Regions from separate parts of the Lysinibacillus sp. NPDC096382 genome, predicted to be linked through region 1. Evidence: riboswitches for the same ligand, from Rfam matches in the RefSeq annotation. Region 1 holds a riboswitch; each other region holds the start of a gene.

The links. Region 1 has a riboswitch for S-adenosylmethionine ahead of metA (homoserine O-acetyltransferase MetA). Riboswitches for the same ligand answer to the same signal wherever they lie in the genome.
Region 2: it holds a riboswitch for S-adenosylmethionine, as region 1 does, so the genes downstream of both, ACIQZA_RS22895 (bifunctional homocysteine S-methyltransferase/methylenetetrahydrofolate reductase) here and metA (homoserine O-acetyltransferase MetA) in region 1, are expected to answer to the same signal.
Region 3: it holds a riboswitch for S-adenosylmethionine, as region 1 does, so the genes downstream of both, ACIQZA_RS19835 (O-acetylhomoserine aminocarboxypropyltransferase/cysteine synthase family protein) here and metA (homoserine O-acetyltransferase MetA) in region 1, are expected to answer to the same signal.

Annotation. Positions count from the first base shown of each region.
Region 1 covers NZ_JBIWFC010000002.1:104,446-112,603, forward strand. The annotation lists gene ACIQZA_RS04290 (methyl-accepting chemotaxis protein) at 1-594, shown strand, start outside; gene ACIQZA_RS04295 (GyrI-like domain-containing protein) at 850-1,116, shown strand; gene ACIQZA_RS04300 (YhdT family protein) at 1,332-1,595, shown strand; gene panF (sodium/pantothenate symporter) at 1,595-3,040, shown strand; gene ACIQZA_RS04310 (TSUP family transporter) at 3,456-4,238, opposite strand; gene ACIQZA_RS04315 (TrmB family transcriptional regulator) at 4,365-5,147, shown strand; gene ACIQZA_RS04320 (nucleotide excision repair endonuclease) at 5,222-5,593, opposite strand; SAM riboswitch class I at 5,789-5,899, shown strand; gene metA (homoserine O-acetyltransferase MetA) at 6,037-6,972, shown strand; gene ACIQZA_RS04330 (GerAB/ArcD/ProY family transporter) at 7,045-8,158, opposite strand, start outside.
Region 2 covers NZ_JBIWFC010000024.1:34,615-42,772, forward strand. The annotation lists gene ACIQZA_RS22885 (methyl-accepting chemotaxis protein) at 1-506, shown strand, start outside; gene ACIQZA_RS22890 (protoporphyrinogen oxidase) at 773-2,161, shown strand; SAM riboswitch class I at 2,287-2,385, shown strand; gene ACIQZA_RS22895 (bifunctional homocysteine S-methyltransferase/methylenetetrahydrofolate reductase) at 2,731-4,578, shown strand; gene metH (methionine synthase) at 4,571-8,002, shown strand; gene ACIQZA_RS22905 (GNAT family N-acetyltransferase) at 8,080-8,158, shown strand, end outside.
Region 3 covers NZ_JBIWFC010000017.1:75,618-83,775, reverse strand. The annotation lists gene ACIQZA_RS19855 (response regulator transcription factor) at 1-343, opposite strand, end outside; gene ACIQZA_RS19850 (MerR family transcriptional regulator) at 977-1,207, shown strand; gene ACIQZA_RS19845 (homoserine dehydrogenase) at 1,260-2,246, opposite strand; gene ACIQZA_RS19840 (hypothetical protein) at 3,213-3,599, opposite strand; gene ACIQZA_RS19835 (O-acetylhomoserine aminocarboxypropyltransferase/cysteine synthase family protein) at 3,954-5,255, opposite strand; SAM riboswitch class I at 5,373-5,485, opposite strand; gene ACIQZA_RS19830 (glycerol-3-phosphate acyltransferase) at 5,783-6,415, shown strand; gene ACIQZA_RS19825 (DASS family sodium-coupled anion symporter) at 6,879-8,158, shown strand, end outside.

The DNA.
Region 1 (8,158 bases):
GCACAGGTCCGTATATTAGGTGATCAGTCACAGCAAATTGGCAATATCGTTGATGTGATTACAAGCATCGCCGATCAAACGAATTTGCTGGCCTTAAATGCAGCTATTGAAGCGGCTCGTGCTGGTGAACAAGGAAAAGGCTTTGCTGTCGTTGCTGATGAAGTTCGCAAATTAGCAGAACAATCAAAGGAATCTGCTGACCAAATAGCAACACTTATTCATTCAATTCAAAATGATACAGCCAATGTAATTTCGGCTATTTCTAGTAACTCGAAGGAAGCTGCGTCAGGTATGGATGTTGTAGATGATACAAAACTGGCCTTCCACAAGATTATGCAGTCAATTAAAGGGGTTAGTACGCAGTTACATGACATCTCTGCCGTGACGGAGCAAATGTCCGCAAGTGTTGAAGAAGTTACTGCCTCAACAGAAGCAATGGCACGCATTGCGAGCAAGGCAACCGAAAGTACGGAGCACGTTACGCTAACAGCGAAGGAGCAATTAACTTTCATAGACAATATGGCCTCTTCAGCCAAAGAGATGGCACAACAGGCAGACGAGCTTCAAAGCTTATTAAAAAAATTTCAATATTAAGGAATGTTGAAAAACGCTTGGATATCAGGCGTTTTTCAATTTTTATAGGAAAAAGAGGAATATTTATTTTTATTGTAGAAAATGTAAAATAATTGTATGTGGGGGAATTGAAATGACAGAATTCACATTGCAGCGCAAAGAGATAAAGAAATTGAGGAGTTAAAGCTAGTAGGTTTTCGGGTTTTATGTCCAGCTGATCAATAGATAATCGAAATTCCTAAAACATCCTTGCAGTTAAAAAAACGAATTGGCGAAATGAAACATGTAGAAAATTCTTCACAGCAAGTTGGTGCTTTTGTCGTAGATCATGATTTTGAAGATGAAGATGGTTACTGGGTTTGTGTTGAAGTGAAAAAGTACGAACATATTCCAGATGATACGGTAACTCTAACAATCCCATCTCAAAATTATGCCGCTTTAAGACATAAAGGGGCCAATTATAAAATAATGGAACCTATAAAAACCTACATATATGGATTGAAGAGAATAAATATCAAAGACTTAAAAATAAATGGCATCTAGAAATATTTCATAGCTGGGAAATAGCGAAAATATAGATGTTGAGCTATTAGATACTAGTGAATAAAAACAATCTAATGTTAAACACGAAATAAGGGGAAAATCTCTATTAATCGTTATTTTAAAAAATAGCTTGAGCTATTGATATTTATTTTTTCACAAAGGTTCCCATAATACGAACATATCAGTAAAATAGAGTAGGTTAGGGGGACTATATTTTGAAAGATCAACGCTTTAAAATTGCGCATCGAGAGGCGCTTATCGGTATCGGGCTTGTTATCGTTAACTTTGCGATTTGGTTTGGCTTTGCCTATGGTCTAGGCTCTGGTGATCCAACAAGCTATACGTATGTATTCGGTTTCCCTGCATGGTTTTTCTATAGCTGTATTGCAGGGACAGGTTTTATGATTATGTTAATCTGGGTCGTCATGAAACTCTTTTTCAAAGAGGTACCATTTGACGATGAGGAGGTGGATCAATAATGCATTGGCAAGTTATTTTTCCACTGCTATTATTTCTAGTCATCATTTTTGGTATTGGGATCTGGTCAAATAAGTATGTACGCTCTTCCAATTCATTTTTACAGGAATACTTCCTCGGTGGTCGTGAAATGGGAGGCTTTATCCTCGCTATGACAATGATTGCTACGTACGGTAGTGCAAGTAGCTTTATTGGTGGTCCAGGCGTTGCATACACGAAAGGGCTTGGCTGGGTATTGCTGGCGATGGCGCAGCTTCCTGCAGGTTATTTCGTCTTAATGATTTTAGGGAAGAAATTTGCTATTATCGCAAGACGGTATCAAGCCATCACGTTAATAGATTTTTTACGAGAACGCTATAAGAGTCATGCTATTGTTATCCTATCGGCCATTAGTATTATCATCTTTTTATTTTCCGCAATGATGGCCCAATGGGTAGGTGGTGCTCGATTAATAGAATCATTAACTGGCTTAAACTATACAACTGCACTCTTTATATTTGCGATTTCGGTATTAGTGTATGTGATTATTGGGGGCTTCCGTGCTGTTGCACTAACGGATACGGTGCAAGGCTCTATTATGGTTATCGGAACCATTATTTTATTAATTGGGACAATCATCGCTGGTGGAGGAATCGATAATATTATGGCCTCACTTGTCGCTGAGAATCCGAATCTTGTGTCTCCATTTGGAGCAGAAGGTGAGTTAACGCCATTATACGTATCTACATTTTGGATTTTGATTGGTGTTGGAGTTGTGGGACTTCCACAAATCGCAGTTCGTGCTATGAGCTATAAAGATTCTAAAAGTATGCATTTAGCTATTATCATTGGCACTATTGCCATTGGGACAATAATGTTTGGGATGCATCTAATCGGTGTTTTTGCACGACCAGTGATACCGGGTATTGAAATTGGTGATAAAGTTATGCCAATGCTAACATTAAAAGTTTTACCACCATTTTTAGCTGGCATTGTTTTAGCAGCACCGATGGCAGCAACGATGTCTACAGTCAACGCGTTACTTATGCTTGTAAGCTCCACAGTAGTGAAAGATATTTACTTAAATTATATAAAACCTACAGCGAATGATACGGAAATTAAGCGTGCAAGTTTTATTGTTACGACAGTGATCGGTTTAGCCGTTGTCGTTTTTGCACTAAATCCACCAGATTTATTAGTATGGCTAAATTTATTCGCTTTTGGCGGACTTGAGGCAGTCTTTATTTGGACCGTCGTATTAGGACTATATTGGAAAAAAGCCAATAAGTATGGTGCTATAGCGTCAATGATTTCGGGTATGATCCTTTATATAATCATTGATCGTTTTTATCCTTCTGTCTTTGGTATGCATACCGTGACAATTCCAATCGTCGCTTCCTTAGTGATATTTATTATTGTTAGCTTATTAACAAGTCATAAATTTAAAAATGAAAAGTTGTATATTTAAATTAGAAAACGCCGTAGTGATAAAATATCTACGGCGTTTTATATTGCAGACAATAAGCGATGGATAGAATGTTCGTAATGATGGATAGACTGTCCAAAATCGTGGATAGAACATTCGAAATCGCGGATAGAATCTCTGAATTGATGGATAGAAAGTTCGAAGTGACGGAAAGCCTTTTCAGAGCGACGAATAGCTCCTCCAAATGATGGATAGAATCACCGAGTCGTTGATAGAACCTCCAAAATCGTGGATAGAATTTCTGGATGGATAGAAAGTTCAAAGTGACGGAAAGCCTCTCCTGAGCGACGAATAGAATCCCGAAAATCGCCGATAGACCCTCCGAAATGACAAAAAGCCTCTTCAAATTAAAGAAACAGAACGCCAAAGATTGTCGACAAGTTAAGACACCGTAGAGCTAGATATCTACGGCGTTTTTTATGTAATCATAAGCATTTTTAGTTAACAAAGTAATCGTTACGATAATAAATAATACGCGGACAAAGCCGCTACCTTTTTTAATCGCCATACGTGAGCCTACAAATGCACCGGCAATTTGAGCGATACCCATTAGTAAACCATAGACATAATGAATCTGACCTAAGTAGGCGAACATTAAAAGGCCGGCAAAATTACTTGCTAAGTTTAAAAATTTCGCGTTTCCTGCTGCCTTTAAGAAATCGAAGCCGACTAATAAAAAGCTAAAGATTAAAAATGAGCCAGTTCCTGGACCAAGAAACCCATCATAAAACCCAATTGTAAATAACAACAGCATGAATAGGACTAAGTGCGTAAACTTTAAATTTTTGACTGCAGCTACAGAACCCCAATCTTTTTTAAAGATTGTATAGACTGCAACAGCAGCAAGCATTATGAGCATAAGTGGTTTTAGTAATTCAGGATTAATTAAATGAACTGTCCATGCACCAAAAAGTGATCCCACAAAGGCTAGGGGAAAGTATTTAATAACCGAACGAATTTCTAGCTGACCAGATCGATAAAAAGAAAGGGTTGATGTTAAAGAACCCATGGTGCCGGCAAGTTTATTAGTGGCTACTGCCGCTGCTGGATTTAAACCAGCAAACATAAGGGCAGGTAACGCAATTAAGCCACCACCTCCAACGACTGCATCCACAAAGGCGGCTAAAAATCCAAAAGATATTAATAATATGACTACATTTACATCTACTTCAAATAGCATGTTTACACCTCTTTTGATAGTTACTACTGAAATAGTAACTAAATTTCACAGGGCTGTAAAGACTAATTTTTTTCGTTGGCGTATCTTCATAGCCTTAACTTATAATAGAGGTAATGGAGGGATCGAATGGTTGAATTAATCGCCCAATTGAAAGAGCTGGGATTCACAGAATATGAAGCAAAGGCCTATACTGCACTCGTACAAAATAGTCATGTTAGTGCCTATCAAGTAAGTAAAAACTCCGGTATCCCTCGTGCAAGAATATACGATATACTTGATGTACTTGTTGAAAAAGGGTTAGTACTGAAAGAAGAAACGGCAGATCAAACGACATACTCTTCCATTCCTGTCGCTGTGTTTTTACAGCAAATTCAGCAACGTTGGCAATCTAATTTTACGTCGATTAGTGATCGATTAGAAAAATTAGAAGTAAAAGAGCAGGAAGCGGAGCATAAAGTTGTCACGTTAAAAGGAAAAGAGGCAATCTTCAATTATTGTCAGTCATTATTAAAAAAAGCGGAGAAAAAAGTCATATTATCAATGTGGGAAGATATGTATGAAGAATTGCGGGAAGATTTACATGAGGTAGCGAAGCATGTACCTGTTCAGGGAATTACCTTGTATGTGGAGGACCATTTAGCTTCCATTGACCAACACCGTATCACTCCCTATACGAGGAATGCGTCTACACCTCATTGGTTTATTTTGTCTGTAGATGGTCAAGAGATGATTTATGGTCACTCTCCGGCAAATCAGGAAACGGCTTTTATTACCAATGATCCTGTTCATATCTATTTATTAGAGGATTATGTATGGCATGACGTGCTTATTAATCGCCTTTTAAAGCGCGATGATACGGAGCTTGAGGAATGGATTACTAAAGAACGTAAAGCATTTTTCTTAGAATAAAAGTATTGAAAAAGAATCTGCAAGCCGTCATGTACATTACAGAGGGCAAGCAGATTCTTTTTTTTCGTTAAATATTAATAAAATACTTTATCAACATTGTATTTAGCGCGGAATGAATTGATCGCGTACGTTTCATAAATTTCACGTTCCATTGGATCTTCCACTTCATACACTTCAATTTTGAAAATTTCATCACGATGATTTTTCATCGGTGACACATTGTCCTCAAAATGCTTTTTAATACGTTGACGAATTTTACGTGCTTTACCTACAAATAATAGTTCGTTTTCTTCATTGTAGAATAAGAAAATACCACCGTTTTCACGAGTGATTTTATGGAAGTCGATAAAACCATGGTATGGTGTGATTGGTACATCTCCTGGCTTTAAATCTTGTTCGCGTTGGCGGATTACTAAATCTGGTTTTGGAAAATCAATTTTAATCAAACTATTCACGTTCCTCTCTGTTACTAAAGGTATATGTTAACATAAGTACAGCATGTTTACCATCAAATAATGAATGTAAACATTCAAGTTTAGTGTTAAACAAATTACATAATGACATGCATGATTAATAACAAAATATTCTATGTATTATTGATATTCTTAATTGTTCATGTTACAATTCTTTTTAATTAAATAATCTTATCATGAGAAGTTGAGGGATTTGGCCCGATGACGCTTCAGCAACCTCTAACGAAAGTTAGAAAGGTGCTAATTCCAGCAAAGGATTTATCCTTTGAGAGATAAGAGTGAACGTGGAAAAATCCTTCTCATTCTATCTCATATGGAATGAGGGGGATTTTTTAATTTCATCGTTTGATATTTGAGCTTTGCGCAGGGCCTGTGCATTGATGTAACAAAAGAAATAAAAGAGAGGGGAATGCAAGATGCCAATTAATATTCCGAAAAACTTACCAGCTGGAGAACATTTACGTGAGGAAAAAATCTTCGTTATGGAAGAGGACCGAGCGAAAACGCAACAAATTCGTCCGTTAAATATATTAATTTTGAACTTAATGCCAGAAAAAGAAAAAACAGAGCTGCAATTACTTCGTTTATTGGGGAATACACCGTTACAAGTGAATATTACATTTTTAAATACAGCTACGCATGAATCGAAAAATGTCAGTAAATCACATTTACAGTTATTTTACACGACCTTCAATCAAATCCGTCATCGCCGTTATGATGGTATGATCATTACAGGTGCACCAGTAGAAAAAATGGAATTTGAAGAAGTGAACTACTGGCAGGAAATTTCAGAAATTATGGATTGGTCTAAGACAAACGTAACATCGATTTTACATATATGTTGGGGTGCACAGGCGGCGTTATACCATCATTACGGTATCGGTAAAATTGGACTTCCTGCTAAATGCTCAGGTGTATATTCCCATGTTATTACGGATTTAACAGTGGATTTAGTACGTGGCTTTAGTGATTCATTTACTGCACCACATTCACGATATACATCCGTATCAATTGATGAAGTACTAAGCCATCCTGATTTACGATTACTATCTTATTCTGAAGATGCTGGTGTTTTTATTGTGCAATCTAAGGATAATAAAAACATTATGATTACGGGCCATCTTGAATATGATGCAACGACTTTAGCTGATGAGTATAGTCGAGATGTTGCGAAAGGATTAGATATTGAGGTACCAGTGAATTACTTCCCACATGATAATCCTGCAAATGAACCGATTAATACGTGGCGTGCCCATACACATTTATTATTCTCAAACTGGTTGAACTACTATGTTTACCAAGAAACACCATACGAATGGGATTTCGTCGATCAAATTGAATATCATATTTAATGCCATTTAATAGCAATTAAAAATGATGACCTTGATATGATAGGGTCATCATTTTTTTATGCCTTTATACTGTTAATTTTCTGATGAATTTTTATTTTTATCACTGTTTGGCGTATTGCCGGTATCGCTATCATTCTGTGTAGTATCGCTGCTACTAACACTCTGCGAAGGATTTTCGCTATTGCTACTACTTGCACTTTGAATAGAATCTTCGTTATTATTACTACTTTCATTTTGAGTAGTATTTCCGGCATTGCTATTACTATCACTTTGAGTAGAATTATCATTATTACTACTACTTGCACTTTGAGAAGCATTCCCGGCATTGCTATTACCATCACTTTGAGTAGAATTATCATTATTACTACTACTTGCACTTTGAGAAGCATTCCCGGCATTGCTATTACCATCACTTTGAGTAGAATTATCGTTATTACTATTACTTTCATTTTGAGAAGCATTTCCGTCATTGCTATTACCATCACTTTGAGTAGAATTATTGTTATTACTACTACTTTCATTTTGAGAAGCATTTCCGTTATTACTACCGCTTTCATTCTGTGTACTACAATTACTTTTTGTATTATTTCCTTGATTACCGTTAATTTTGCGAATTTTCGCGACAAGTAATAAAACTAATGGTAATAAGATTGCGAAAATAAAAGAAAAAATAGGCCAGGTTTCTCTATTGTAAATATCTGAATGAATGATACTAGGATGAATAATTTGTGAAAGTCCAAGGATAATCATTCCGAATGGAAAAATGAGCGGTCGATGATTTTTAATTTTACATATTTGTGCGATGCCGATGACCCCAGCGTAAAAAAACATAAAAGTTTTAATATAAATTGATATTAACCACATGGCTGCCATAATCACTTCAATACGTTGTAAAAAATTCCCGATTGAAATTCTTTGGGCTAATGAATAGCTAGGAAATGTCCTAGAAGCAGTATTTGCCGGACCTAGGACAAGGATAGCTAGTGTGATGATAGCAATTAAGACAATCCCTCCAAGAATTGTGCCAATGTAAAAACCTTTTTGTGCTGATTTATGGACGTTAACAGTAGAAGGAAAAATCATTAATAATATGACAAGTGGGAATGAAAAAATACTCATTAATCGAATCATACTAATGAATAATGATTTTGCTGGTGCCTCCATTATTGGCTGTAGATTTTCCATC
Region 2 (8,158 bases), on a different contig from region 1:
GCTCACTTGATGATATAGACGAAAATATTGCACAGTTGGCAGATATGTCAAAGGAAATGGAATCGATTATGAATGTTGTGACGAACATTGCTAATCAAACGAACTTGTTGGCTTTAAATGCGGCAATAGAAGCGGCTCGTGCTGGAGAAGCGGGTAAAGGCTTTAGTGTTGTTGCAGATGAAGTGAGAAAACTATCGATCCAAACAAAGGAATCTGTCACATCGGTAGCAACGTTACTACATAAAACGAATGAGCGGACAGATAAACTTGTCCATTCGCTTAGTAATATTCAAGAAGAGGTAGCCTCTGGTGAGGAAAATATGGTTCAAACGGAAGGGCAATTTACTAACATATTAGAAGCTATGACCGAGGCGAAAGACCAAAATGGTCGGATGGAAAAAGAAGTACAAGCAATAGCAGAAGTACTAAGTGAATTAGGTATTGCCTTTAACGAAGTGAAAAATTCAGCTGGAAAATTAGCTAGCTTTGCACAAAATTTAAATTAATGAAGAGAAAAGGAAAGAAAATTGTTGTTTCCTATTAAGGCGATACATACTTTAGGGCACAAATAACACTATATCAACTGTTAATAGATAATTTCCGAAATGGAGGTAAAAGCCTCTAGCGAATATATGTTATTTGAATATAAAAAAAATGGAGCTGTCCAATGTGTTGGATAGCTCCATTTTTGCTAAATTTGTAAAGGGTTTAACGTAATTTTCGATAAAAAAAGTTTATACTAAATAAAGAACTAAAAATAGGGGCGGTTAATATGAAAACAGTTGTTGTATTAGGTGGCGGAATTACGGGATTGTGTACGATGCATTATTTACAACGCCAAGTTCAGGAGAAAAACTTAAATGTAAAACTTGTGCTTGTTGAAAAAAATACATACCTTGGTGGCAAGCTTCACTCTGCATATGAACAAGGATTCATCATGGAAACTGGAGCAGATTCTATTGTAGCGCGTCATAAAGGTGTCATGGAGTTAGTAGAGGAACTAAATTTTGAACAAAATCTTGTATATAACGAAACAGGTATTTCGTATATTTACACAAATAATGAGCTACATGCCATCCCAGCAGACTCAACGTTCGGTATTCCTATGAGCTTACAATCTCTCGAGGAAAGTACGCTTGTATCAGAGGAAGGTAAAAAAGAAGTGTTAAAGGATTTAACAATGCCGAATGAAAGGTTTACAAAGGAAAGCTCGATTGGTGAATTTTTAACGTATTATTTAGGTGAAGAGCTTGTTCAAAACCAAATAGCACCGGTACTTGCAGGTGTATATTCTGGAGATTTAAATCAACTTTCAATTGCTTCTACTTTACCGTATTTAATCGATTACAAAAACGATTACGGTAGTATTATTAAAGGTTTCGATGCAAACAGGGAACAATTTGTGAAAGCTGCCAATAAAAAATTTATTTCATTTAAAAATGGTTTATCGTCACTAATTGATCGACTTGAAGAAACATTAACGGATGTAGAAATTATAAAAGGGATTGCTACTACTAGTGTTAAAAAGCAGGAGAATCTATACGCTGTTACGTTAGCAAACGGTAAAATGATTGAAGCGAATCATGTTGTATTGGCACTGCCAAATGAAGCGGTACAAAGCTTATTACAGGATGAATCTTTGAACGGCTATTTTGAACGATTTAATACTGCATCCGCCATTACGATTTATTTAGGATTTGATGTTCCCGATAATAGATTACCTGCAGATGGAACAGGCTATATTGTGTCACATAATTCGGATGTTATCTGTAATGCAGCAACGTGGACAAGCCGCAAGTGGAAACACACTTCAGCAGAAGGAAAATTACTTGTACGGCTTTTTTATAAGAGCATTAACCCTGAGTATGAGAAATTGCGTTTGATGTCAGATGAAGGGTTAGCAGCTGTTGCTCTAGAGGATGTAAGAAAAAGTTTAGGGATTGAGGAAAAACCAACTATTGTTGACGTGACAAAATGGATCGACCAGATGCCGAAGTACGACTTGGCACATCGTGAAGCGTTGCAAGGTCTCTTACAAGAGCTTGAGAAAAACTATCCGAACTTATCAATAGCGGGGTGCTCTTATTTCGGAGTAGGCATAGGTGCGTGTATTCAAAATGGTAAAAAAATTGGTGAGGAACTTGTAGAAAAACTATCGTAATTGTTTAATATAAATCAAAATTTTATAAATTTCGTAAAAATTATCCTTTGTTCAGTGAAATAGTCTTGACTCAATCGTTCGTAAACGATATGATTCTTTTAATTATTTAAAAAATTCATACTAAATTCTTATCAAGAGAAGCAGAGGGACTGGCCCTATGAAGCTTCAGCAACCAACTTATTGTCAGGTGCTAAATCCAGAAGACCGTGTGTCGAAGATGAGAAGGAAAACAATTACGAAACGTAAAAGCCTTCTTTTTTTGTGAAAGAAGGCTTTTTTATTTTAACTATTTTCGGCGGGTGTCCAAACATCCGCCGAAATAGAGGAACTCAGTCTAAGAACGCCACGTCCTGTGGCAACGACTGAGTGACCAACTTCATGTTGACCTAAAGCCTTCGGCGGATGTCACGGAATCGGCAAGGAGTTCTTAGAGGATAGTAGGTTAATATTATCGCATCCATGCGATAACGGCTAACTGACCTGCAGCGTGCAGGCCAAAGCACAAAGCCCAATTCAGGACGAATTATGCCGAGGCATAATTGATAGAAAAAGAAAGAGAGGTTAGTTTTATGGGATTGCTTGAAAGGTTAAAAACACATGTTCTTACAGCAGATGGTGCAATTGGTACAGTTTTATACGGCTATGGTTTGGAGTACTGTCATGAGGAAATGAATGTACAGAGACCTGAATTAATTGAAAAGATTCATAGAGAATATATAGCTGCTGGTGCCGATATTATTCAGACGAATACTTACGGAGCTAATGCCATAAAATTAGCCCGCTATGGATTAGAATCTCGTGTACAGCAGTATAATGAAGCCGCTATAACGATTGCAAAACGTGCAGCAACAGATGGTGGGCAATTTGTTTTGGGTACTATTGGGGGAATCCGTGGTATTCGAAAAAGTGATGCAACGTTAGAGGAAATTTTAGCAACCATTGATGAGCAGGCAACGGTTTTACTTGCAGGAAATCCAGATGGCCTTTTACTTGAAACCTATTATGATTTTGAAGAGCTAACAGCGACTTTATCAATGCTACGAGCTAAAACGAAATTACCGATTATTGCTCAAGTTTCTATGCATGAACCCGGAATATTACAAAATGGAATGAGCTTAAATAACGCCTTACATGAACTTGAAGCGTTAGGTGCTGATATCGTAGGTGTTAACTGTCGCTTAGGTCCTCACCATACTATCCAAGCATTTGAAGGGGTAGAGCTTCCTAAGCAGGCATTTATGTCAGCGTATCCGAACGCCTCTCTTCTTGATTTAGAGGATGGGCGTGTCGTTTATGAGTCGGAGGCTGATTATTTTGGTCGAGCAGCTGTAGAGCTTCGTGATCAAGGGGTTCGTTTAATTGGTGGCTGTTGTGGTACGACACCAAAGCATATTGCTGCAGCGAAAAAGTACTTAGAGGAGCTATCCCCGGTTGAGGAAAAGTATACAAAGCCAGAAAAAATAGAGATTGTTCGTGAGGCAGAGCCAGCAAATTATGAGCCATTACATGAAAAAGTAAAACGTGAACGCTCGGTTATTGTGGAGTTAGATACACCAAGACATTTAGAAATAGAAGGCTTTATTAAAGGCGCAAAAAAAATATATGAGGCGGGCGCGGATGTAGTCATGATGGCAGATAATTCACTCGCTTCTCCAAGGATTAGCAATGTCGCAATGGGTGCCTTACTGAAAGAAACGCACGGGATACGCCCTTTAACCCATATAACATGCCGAGATCGTAATTTAATTGGACTTCAATCACATTTAATGGGATTAAATGCACTAGGGATTCATGATGTTTTAGCGGTTACTGGAGATCCGACAAAGGTAGGCGATTTCCCAGGAGCAACTAGCGTTTATGACGTATCGTCAATGGAGCTAATCCAATTAATAAAACAGTTAAATGAAGGTGTTTCGTTCTCAGGGAAACCGCTTCGTAAAAAGGCAAATTTCTCTGTAGCGGCTGCATTTAATCCTAATGTACGTGTACTGGATCGCGCTGTCTCTCGATTAGAAAAGAAAATTGAACATGGAGCAGATTATTTTATTTCACAGCCTGTTTATACAAAGGAAAAAATCGTGGAAATTCACGAGGCGACAAAGCATTTAGAAACTCCAATTTATATAGGTATTATGCCAGTAACGAGCTATAAAAGTGCGGAGTTCTTACATCATGAAGTACCAGGCATCAAACTTTCTGATGATGCGTTAGCACGTATGAAGGCTTGTGGTGATGATAAGGAACGCGCAACACTAGAAGGAATTGCAATTGCTAAAGAATTAGTAGAAGTAGCAGCGGAATATTTCAATGGTATTTACCTCATCACACCATTTTTACGCTATGATATGACGCTAGAATTAATGAAAGTTATTGAGCAATTGGATGAAAAGAAAAAAGGGGTAAGTATAAATGGCTAAGCACATGATTGAAGAGCAACTAGAGAAACGAATATTAATTCTTGATGGCGCAATGGGAACAATGCTACAAAATGAAAATTTATCGGCAGAGGATTTTGGCGGAGAGGAATATGATGGCTGTAATGAAAATCTTGTGCTAACTAGACCAGATGTGCTTGAAAAGGTACATAGAAAATATTTAGAGGCTGGAGCAGATATTATTTGTACAAATACATTTGGGGGTACACCACTTGTATTAAATGAATATGATCTAGGTGCGAAGGCAGAAGAAATCAACAAACGTGCTGTAGAAATTGCACGCAAAGTAGTAGAGGAGTTGTCAACATCCGATTGGCCACGTTTTGTAGCGGGAGCGATGGGACCAACTACAAAAACCCTGTCGGTTACAGGTGGAATTACATTTGATGAGCTAGAGGAAAACTTTTATGTTCAAGCAAAGTCATTAATCGAAGCCGGGGCGGACGTTCTGTTGTTAGAAACTAGTCAGGATATGTTGAATGTTAAGGCGGGAACATTGGGGATATCTCGTGCTTTTAAGGCAACTGAAAAAGAGCTACCTGTGATGATATCCGGAACAATTGAACCGATGGGAACGACACTGGCCGGCCAAACAATTGATGCTTTTTACATTTCCATCGAGCATATTAAGCCATTGTCAGTTGGCTTAAACTGTGCGACTGGACCAGAGTTTATGACTGATCATATTCGTTCACTAGCAGAGCTTTCAACAGGCTATATTAGCTGTTACCCGAATGCAGGTTTACCGGATGAGGAAGGCTGCTATCATGAGTCACCTGAATCATTGTCACAAAAGCTAAAAGGCTTTGCAGAAAAGGGCTGGCTAAATATTGTCGGAGGTTGCTGCGGTACAACGCCAGCACATATTGCGGCTATCAGAGAGGTGCTAAAGGGCGAAAAGCCGCGCCAATTACCAGATGTTACGCATGGTCATGTAGTATCAGGGATCGAGCCATTGGTTTATGACGACTCTATGCGTCCATTATTTATTGGAGAACGGACAAATGTTATCGGTTCTCGTAAGTTTAAAAATTTAATTATTGATGGGAAGTTTGAGGAAGCGGCAGAAATCGCGCGTGCTCAGGTGAAAAATGGAGCACATGTGATCGATATTTGTTTAGCAAATCCTGACCGCGATGAACTGGCGGATATGCGTGGCTTTATGCAGGAGGTTGTAAAAAAAGTAAAAGTACCTCTTGTGATTGACTCGACAGATGAAAAAGTAATTGAGGAAGCACTTAAGTTTTCTCAAGGGAAAACTATCATTAATTCTATTAACCTAGAGGATGGCGAGGAGCGTTTTGACGCTGTTTTACCGCTAGTAAAAAAATATGGAGCTTCTTTAGTTGTAGGTACAATTGATGAGCAAGGCATGGCGGTTGATCGACATCGCAAGCTAGAAATTGCTGAACGTTCATATAAATTGTTAACAGAAAAATGGGGTATTGCTCCTGAAGATATTATTTTTGACCCATTAATGTTCCCAGTAGGTACAGGAGATGAGCAATATATTGGCTCGGCACTTGAAACGGTGGAAGGTATTCGCCTTATTAAGGAGAAAATGCCACGTACATTAACGGTGCTTGGTGTAAGTAATATTTCGTTCGGATTGCCACCAGTAGGTCGTGAAGTACTGAATGCCGTATATTTATATCACTGTACACAGGCTGGTTTAGATTATGCAATTGTTAATACGGAGAAGCTAGAACGTTATGCATCCATTCCAGAGGAGGAAATTAAGCTAGCAAATGATTTACTCTTTAATACAAATGATGAAACTTTAGCTGTCTTCACAGATTTCTATCGTGATAAAAAGAAAGAAAAAACAGAGGCGGATATTCCGAAAACAGTAGAAGGTCGCTTAGCCTACTATATTTTAGAGGGTACAAAGGAAGGGCTTATTGACGATTTAGATGCGGCTCGTGAAATTTTCGAAACATCGCTTGAGATTATTAATGGTCCTTTAATGGATGGAATGGCAGAAGTTGGGCGTTTATTTAACGATAATCAACTAATCGTAGCAGAGGTATTACAATCAGCAGGGGTTATGAAGGCAGCAGTAGCGCATTTAGAGCAATTTATGGAGAAAAATGAAGAGAGTGCTGGTAAGGGGAAAATGGTACTTGCTACTGTAAAGGGCGATGTGCATGATATTGGGAAAAACCTTGTCGATATTATTTTAAGTAATAATGGCTATAAGGTCATTGATCTGGGTATTAAAGTAACACCTTCTCAGTTAATAGAAGCGATTCGCAAGGAGAAGCCGGATTTCATCGGGCTTTCAGGCTTACTTGTAAAATCAGCACAGCAAATGGTTATTACTGCTCAGGATTTCAAAGAAGCGGGTATTGACGTACCTATTTTAGTAGGGGGAGCGGCATTATCTCGTCGCTTTACTGAAACAAAAATTGCCGGCGAATATAATGGACCTGTCATTTATTCAAAGGATGCGATGCAAGGATTAGAGCAGGCAAATCGGTTAATGGGGACAGATACACGTGCCGATTTCTTAGCTGAAATTAAGGAATCTCGTGAAAAACGCTTAGAGGCAGACGAAAAAAGAGCGGCTCGCCCTGCAAAAGAAATAATTATAAAGCCTGTGCGTACAGTAAAGGAAGCATCTGTCTTTCTTCCAGCTGATTTACGACGCCATGTAAAGAGAGAATATGCTGTTTCGCATTTATATCCATATGTTAATATGCGGACATTACTTGGACATCACCTAGGTTTAAAGGGTCAAGTACAGCAGTTGCTTGATGTGGGTGATGAAAGAGCAACAGCGTTAAAAGATTTAGTCGACGACTATTTACAAAGTGACCTATTGAGGCCGTCGGGTGTGTATCAGTTTTTCCCTGCTCAAGCCGATGGGGATGATGTAGTCGTTTATGATCCAACAGATAGCAAAACAGAAATTGAACGATTTACCTTCCCTCGTCAGCAAGTTGAACCGTTTTTATGTCTTGCAGACTTCCTTAAAACAGTAGAAAGCGGTGAAATGGACTATATTGCCTTAATGGTGGTAACAGCAGGACAAGGAGTTATGGCGCAGGCTCGTCAACTAAAAGAGGAAGGGAAATTCCTCGAAAGTCATGCATTACAATCTACTGCCCTTGAGCTTGCAGAAGGTTTCGCGGAACGTATGCACCAAGAAATTCGCGATCAGTGGGGCTTCCCAGATGCGACAGATTTTACAATGCGTGATCGTTTCGCGGCAAAATATCAAGGACAGCGCTTCTCATTCGGTTATCCAGCATGTCCGAACCTAGAGGATCAAGAGAAATTGTTTGGCTTATTAAACCCGGAGGACATTGGTGTACATTTAACGGAAGGCTTTATGATGGAGCCAGAAGCGTCTGTTTCAGCAATGGTCTTTGCACATCCAGATGCTCGATATTTTAATGTGTGATGCTAGGAAAAGTAGTAAAATCTTATGTAATAGTAGCAATTTGCCGAGGCGTAATTGATGGTTAGGACGTGAGCATGATGATTCGATTCATGGAAGAGAAAGATTTACCCGAGATTTTAGATATTTACAATGACATTATTTTAACGAGCAAAGCTG
Region 3 (8,158 bases), on a different contig from region 1:
TCACTCGAGCCAACAACTCTAGCGGATGAAAAGGCTTTGTGACGTAATCATCAGCGCCTACAGACAAGCCATGAATTTTGTCGCCATCCTCCGCCTTTGCACTAAGCATAATAATTGGAATATTGCGCTCTTCTCTAATTTTAAATGTTGCTGTAATTCCATCCATATTTGGCATCATAATATCTAAAATAATTAAATGTACTTCATTGTTTTCTAATTTTCCGAGTGCCTCTAAGCCGTCAGCAGCTTTAATGACATTGTAGCCTTCATTCTTTAAATAGATTTCAATACCATCACGAATATCTTGATCATCGTCTGTTACAAGAACTGTTAGTTTCGTCATGATATACACCTCGCTCTCAATTAATAGTGTACCTTTTAAATCTTAAAAACCGGTTAGTATAAAAATGAAGAATTTCTTAAGGTTTTAACTTTGGCGGGTGTCACGGAATCGAAAAGGAATTCACAAAAGGATGTTCGCCGTTATCACAGGACGTGATGGTTTTAGCCTTCGCTTCGTTCCCCATCGCTAATCCCCAAGGAGTAGGCTAGTCTAATTCCCCCAGGATAGCCCCTTCCCCATTGTTAACATAGTTGATGTTCCCCACATCTTTGTCGCAAAATTTCCAAAGTTTACATTCTAAAGCATCACAAAAGACAGGAGAGAGCTACCAAACGTTACAATGGTTCCAATAGCTACACCTGTAAGACGAATTGATGAGAAAAAAAGACCTTGAATAACGCAGCGAAAATGTCCATTTCCTTGAACATTTCAGACAGCTCATTTTACATTGCAAAATGGTAATAGCTAATCATCATTATTGCCCCCTTAACCGTCACAACTCATTAACATTAATAATACAGATTTATCCAAAATCAAACAATTACCATTTTCCTTTTTCTTTCATTTATTAACCCATAGTAGGCTTTCTATTAAATGGAGGTTATAATAAAAACAATAAAAGGAGCGAAATTTATGTATAAAACAATTGAAGAAACAGCCATCGAACTTGGTATGCCAGAGGATCAAGTACTTCGCCTAGTTTACGAGGGCCGTATTCGTTCAGTATACGACGGAGACCAAATACTAATTAATAGCGGGCAATTTAGCACTTATTTTGAGCAGTTAGATCGTATTAAAGAGGAAATAGAGATTTGGCGGAATACACCTATTCCAGAGGATATCGATGTTAAAGATGAGGATTAAAAAAATGCCTATCATTCAAACAAGTAGAACATTGTTGAATGATAGGCTTCTATTATATTGTTACGACAAATCCAGCTCGCTTACCGATAATTTCCGCATAATCCTCAACCATTACACTAGCTGTTGGATACATGCCTGCCCCAGGTCCAACTAGCGTCAATGTGCCAATATAATTAGTATCTAATGCCACAGCATTATTGACATCATCAACTGGATAAAGTGGATGTTCTTTATCAACTAATTGCGGGCCAACCTTTGCAACCACTTTACCATCTGCTAGTTTCTCAACCTCAGCAACGTGGCGGTAACGCAAGCCTTTTTCACATGCTTCTTTTACTTGTTCTGCTGAAATACTATCAATACCTACTACTTCGACGTCAGCCCAGTCTGGTTGTTCTCCAAATGCCAAAGCACTTAAAATCATTAATTTTTTAAAGGCATCCTGTCCTGAAATATCATTATAAGGATCTGCCTCTGCATAGCCTAAATTTTGCGCTTCTTTTAGTGCAGTTTCGAACGACCAGCCTTGTGAACGCATTTTCGTTAAAATATAGTTGGATGTCCCATTTAAAACACCCTGAATACGACTAACATCATTGACAAGCAAAATGTTTTTCATCGTTTTAATAACTGGTACACCGCCAGCAGTCGTTGCCTCAAAGCCTACAAAAACACCGTTTGCTTTTGCAAGATCCTGTAGCTCCAAGCCTCGTTTTGCAAACATTACTTTGTTAGCGGTGATGACATGACATTTATGTTCCACAGCGCGCTTTAAATAAGTAAATGCTGGCTCCTCATTGACAATCGCCTCAAAAACAACCTGCATACCTGGTTCTGCTAAGACTTCATCCATACTAGTTGTCATTAAATGCGCTGTGCCTGGTACACGTTCACGGCTAGTATCTGTAACTAAAATTTTTGCTACTTCTAGCTCAATTCCTAATTTATTTTTAAGCTCTTCACGCTTTTCGTTTAATATATGGTAAATTCCTTGACCTACCGTTCCAAATCCTAATATAGCTGCCTTTATAGTTGCCATTGTTGTATTCCCTCCAACTTACATTCCGCAGTTTCATTAAATTTATTTCGTCTCAGCTTAATTCGGACATATTTTGAATTGTGCGCCGACTTTACAAAGCAGGTCAATTTGCCGTGTTTCCAACACTTCGTTTTCAAACAGATATTTAGGTTAAGTCATCTAACCTTCGCTACAAAAAATATTCTGAATGAAGCTAAAAAACCTTTGAAACACACACAAATTCAAATAATTCAAAATTCAACTTAAAGAAAATTGTAACGTAAATACTTACATTGCACAAGAAAAATCTTTCTAGGATGGACATTTGTTTTCTGTAGACGTGCAAAAGAAATCGTTCTCATCCCTTTTATTATATGATTTTTCACTCGAATCTATAATGATGGAACAATTATTGACTTTTCTTTATCAATTGTGCCTCGGCATAATTGTGTCCGGAATCGGCTTTGTGCTTGCACAAAAAACTCCTTCCCGATTCCATGGCATCCACCGGAGGCTTTAGGCCAATATGATGTTGGTCACTCAGTCGTTGTTGTTGTTGCTGTCGCTTCGCTTTCGCACAGACAAAACCGTGTTGCTGTCGCTTCGCTTTCGCACAGATAAATTGCCACAGGACGTGGCGCTCTTAGACTGAGTTCCTTTATTTCAGCGCATGTCTTTTGTACCGAAAGCGTAGCGACAGGTACAGATGTTTGCAAACCCGCTGAAAAGAAACTTAACTACGTATTAATCTCACCAACTATAAATGTGAGAGACTTCTGTAACTGCACTTCCATTACAAATATATTTGCTGAAAGAAGTTAAAAAACAAATGCCTTTCTTCTATTATATATATGTATGTAAAGACATTCATAAAAATTGTTCTTTTGAAATATATTAATAAAAATTTTTTCTGTATATTTTCATCGTCTAATTTAAAAAGCTCATTCCCTGTAGCAGCAGAGAATGAGCCAAAAATATGAGGGATAATTAACTAGCGTTGGCTAGCAATTTATAACGATATTGTGTTAAAGCTTGTTGAACTAATCCTATTTCCTCCCACGTATAATTTGGTATTGCATACGTACGTTCAACTAATTGGAATGTACCGTATTTTAAATAATACTCTGTCGCAGGAAGAGGAATATGATTTGCTCCATAGCTTTCATAAGCTTCGAAAACTTCTTTTACTGTATAGCCTTCCTCTTTGACATAGACCATTTCATTAAAAGCAGAATGTCCAAAGTTCTCTTGCCATTTACGTTCAACTGACGCAAGTATGTTTTGAATGGACATGTTGTTCACAAACACATGACCTTCATTTAATTCATAAATAAGATAAGATGCAATGTTTTGCGCACTATACACATTTCCCATTTAAAACACTCCTTTATCATCAGTTTTGTAGAAAGAGTAGCTACTGGCTGAGTAACTACTCCTCTTCATCTATTCAAAAGTGGGGGAGCACTTATGAAACTAAATTAGTTTAAGCATTAATTGAAAACATTGGTTCTAGGTTGGTAGCCCTTCGAACACTTTTCTTATTTCCTAGTATAAAACAAGGAATTAAGAAAATCAATAATACTTATAAAATTACTAGGTATTAATTTTCAGCTTCTTCACCAAATGAGGAGAGCGGATGATGTAGCAACGTTTGACGCATTACCAAATGAGGCCTATCGAATGAGAAAATACGTAAACGCTACAACATTAGCCAATGTCCTTTATTTATTAAGCTTCTACTTTTTGTTGTGAAGCTGTTACTTGTTCAATAGCTTGTTCTAAATCTTCAATGATGTCCTCTACTGCCTCTAAACCGATGGATAAGCGAATGAGCGACTCGGTTACGCCAGTTTGGATTAGCTCTTCAGCAGATAGTTGCTGATGTGTAGTAGATGCTGGATGAATAATTAATGATTTCGCATCCCCTACATTTGCTACGTGCGAGAATAATTTCACACTATCTATTAATTTACGCCCTGCTTCACGTCCACCTTTAATACCAAATGTAAGCACTGAACCGAAGCCATTTTTTAAATATTTTTTAGCTAAATTATAGGTAGGGAAATCTTCTAAGCCGTTGTAATTTACATATTCCACAGATGGGTGGTTTCGTAAATATTCAGCTACCGCTAATGCATTTTCATTGTGTTTAGGAATACGCAAATGAAGCGTTTCTAAACCTTGTAATAAATTAAATGCTGCATCTGCACTTAATGTTGGACCAAAGTCGCGTAGTAATTGCACACGCAATTTTGTGGCGAATGCTGCCTCTGCTGTGTCAATACCATAACGTAAACCGTGATAAGAAGCATCTGGCTCAGTAAAACCTGGGAAACGGCCACGAGTCCAATCGAACTTCCCTGCATCTACTACAACGCCACCTAACGTTGTTCCGTGGCCACCAATCCATTTTGTTGCGGAATGAACAACAATATCTGCACCGTAGTCAATTGGTGTAGAGCCATATGGTGAAGCAAATGTGCTATCAATAATTAATGGCAAGCCGTTTTCATGTGCTATATTTGCTACTGCTTCAATATCTAGTACCTTTAAACTTGGGTTACCGTAAATTTCAGCGAACACGGCCTTTGTTTTATCAGTAATAGCTGCTCGGAAATTTTCTGGATTTGTTTCGTCTACAAAAATCGTTTTAATACCGTAGTTTGGTAGTGTGTTGGCGAATAAATTATAAGTACCTCCGTATAAAGAGCTACCTGCAACGATTTCATCGCCTGCCCCTACAAGATTTAAAATGGAGAATGCGATAGCTGCTGCACCAGATGAAAGTGCTACCGCTGCTGTACCGCCTTCTAATAAAGCGACGCGTTTTTCAAAAACATCTACAGTTGGGTTTGTAATTCGTGTGTAAATATTGCCGGCTTCCTCTAAGGCAAAAAGACGTTGCGCATGAGCAGTGTCTTTAAAAACGAAAGCCGTTGAGCGATATATCGGTACTGTTCGTGATCCTGTTACCGGGTCTGGCTCTTGGCCACCGTGTAACAGCAATGTTTCTGGTTTAAATTTTGTCATTGTATACCTCCAAATGGTTATTTTTTTACGATGGTACCGGAGATGAGGAGGATTTTTTTAGTAGAAAACAAAAACCCTCTTCAGCTAAGAAGAGGGTTGCGGCTGCAAGTTTTCCTCCCCTTATCTGCCAGATCCAATAAGAATCTGTAGGAATTAGCACCTTAGCAAGTTCATCACTTACTGGTTGCCGGGCATCATAGGGCCTATCCCTCCGCCGCTCTTGATAAGAGTATGAGATTCAATTTCCATCGTTGTTACACAGTATAAACATAGACTTTTTCACTGTCAATACTAAAATTTTATTTTTTCTGAAACTTCCGTCTGCTTTTTTACGTAATACGAACGCATACACTATTTTGATATTTATTGTTTTTATCACCAAAATGTGGGGTTGATTACAGTTCCGACTATGTGCTCTCCTAGGGGCGCCCAGTCTCCACTCCAATCAACTTTAGGGCATATGTTATAACAAACGTCATTCCTAACTTTTAGTGACGAGCCTATTTTATTTTGAAAGGAGAATTTTTATGATAAAAGCCGTTATTATTTTTCTTCTTGTTGGTTATTTGATTGGCTGTATTCACGGCTCTAAAGTTGCTCAGTTTTTATCTGGGGTAGATTTAAAAAAGACTGGTCATGGCAATGCAGGTGCCTCTAACGCAACACTTTCCCTTGGCTGGAAATACGGCATATTAGTTGCACTGATCGATATCAGCAAAGGCGTTGCAGCTATAAACTGTGCACATGCCTATTTAGCAGATATAACACAATTAACAGAAGTACAAGTTTGGTTCTTCACGTATATTGTAGCTGCCGGTGTCATTCTAGGTCATAATTTCCCATTTTATATGGGCTTCAATGGCGGTAAAGGAACTGCTTCAATCATAGGGATATTACTTGCGATTGATTGGACAATTGGCTTATTTGCACTCATTTTATTTGTTATTTTATCTTTCGTAACGAACTATTTAATTGTCGGTGTACTTGAGTTTTATCTCGTTTTCTGTACAGCCACATATTTATGGATTCCTGGAACAGTCCCAACGATTATAGCCCTATTACTTTTTGGTATAGCCATCATTTTACATATCGAAAATATTAAGCGATTGCTGCTAGGAACTGAGCCTAAAGTGACTTCAGCATTCAAAAAGAAAAAATAAGGATCATCACCAAAACGTGTGGTTGATTTCCGTTCCGACTGGGTGCTTTGTTGCTGCCGCTTCGCTTTCGCACAGAAAACATCCGCTGCGCTGCAGGGTCTCGGGCCAACACGATGTTGGTCACGAAGGCGTTATCACAGGATGTGATGCTTTTAGTCTTCGTTCCTCTATCGCTGATCCCCTAGGAGTCGCCCAGCCTCCACTCCAATCAACTATTTACATAGTAGACGTTTTAACAAAAGTCATCCACAACTTTTGGTGATGAATCAAAAATAATATCTTTTGGATATTTTTGTCTTTTCTATGACCGTCTATTTGCTCGCAACTGCCCATTATCGCTATAAATAGAGAGTATTTCACATACTAGTTTTTTTACAATAAATAGACAAATTAACTTTCTTAATAAAGCATTTTACTAGCCGATGTGAAAATTACAGTCATGTTTAAGAAAGGATGAAAAGGTATGTCTACTTCTGAACAAGCAAAACCAAAACGTAATTTGAAACCACTCTGGATTGGATTAGCCTTCGCTTCATTAATCATCATTACTTTTTTACCTAACAACGGTGATTTACCTGTAGCCGGACAACGCGCTTTAGCTATTTTAGCTTTTGCGGTCATCCTTTGGGTTACAGAGGCAGTATCCTACCCTGTTAGCTCTGCTATGATTATTGCTCTCGTTACAATCTTATTAGGGTTAGCTCCATCAATGGAAGATTCAACGAGAGAGCTAGGCACTTCAGATGCATTAAAATTAGCATTAAGTGGATTTAGTAATTCAGCAGTAGCACTAGTAGCCGCAGCACTTTTCCTAGCGGCAGCCATGCAGATTACCAATTTACATAAAAGACTTGCGCTATGGATTCTTTCACTCGTAGGGACAAAAACGAAAGCCATTGTATTCGGTGCTATTTTAGTATCTATTGCACTCGCATTCTTTGTCCCTTCTGCTACTGCACGTGCAGGCGCAGTTGTGCCAATACTACTTGGAATGGTAGCAGCATTTGGTTTACAACGTGATAGTCGGCTTGCTGCTCTACTTGTCATTACCTCTGTGCAAGCTGTCTCTATTTGGAATATCGGTATAAAGACGGCAGCAGCTCAAAATATGGTCGCTTTAAACTTCATCAAAGAACAGTTTGGTGTGGATATTTCTTGGGGTGCTTGGTTACTTTATGCTGCTCCCTTCTCAATCATCATGTCAGTCGCTCTATTTTTCATTATGATTACACTAATTAAGCCTGAAACAAGTAATATTGCAGGTGGTAGAGAAGTAATAAAAAAACAGCTTGCGGAACTTGGTCCATTAAAGGCTCCTGAAATTCGATTAATCATAACATCAGTAGTTTTACTATTTTTCTGGGCTGCTGAGGGCAAACTTCACCCATTCGATACGACAACTGTCACAATCGTTGCAATCGCCATTTTATTAATGCCAAAAATCGGAGTCTATTCATGGAAGCAAGTTGAACCACATATTCCTTGGGGGACAATTATCGTCTTCGCTGTAGGAATTATGCTAGGCACGGTCTTGCTTAATACAAAAGGTGCATCGTGGTTATCTGATAAAGTATTCGGTTCACTTGGTTTAGATTCTATGCCAATTCTTGCAACAATCGCGCTTGTTACTTTATTTAATATTCTTATTCATTTAGGCTTTGCGAGTGCAACAAGCTTAGCATCTGCGCTTGTACCTGTATTTATCGTTTTAGCCTCAACATTAACGACTAATGTCGATCAGGT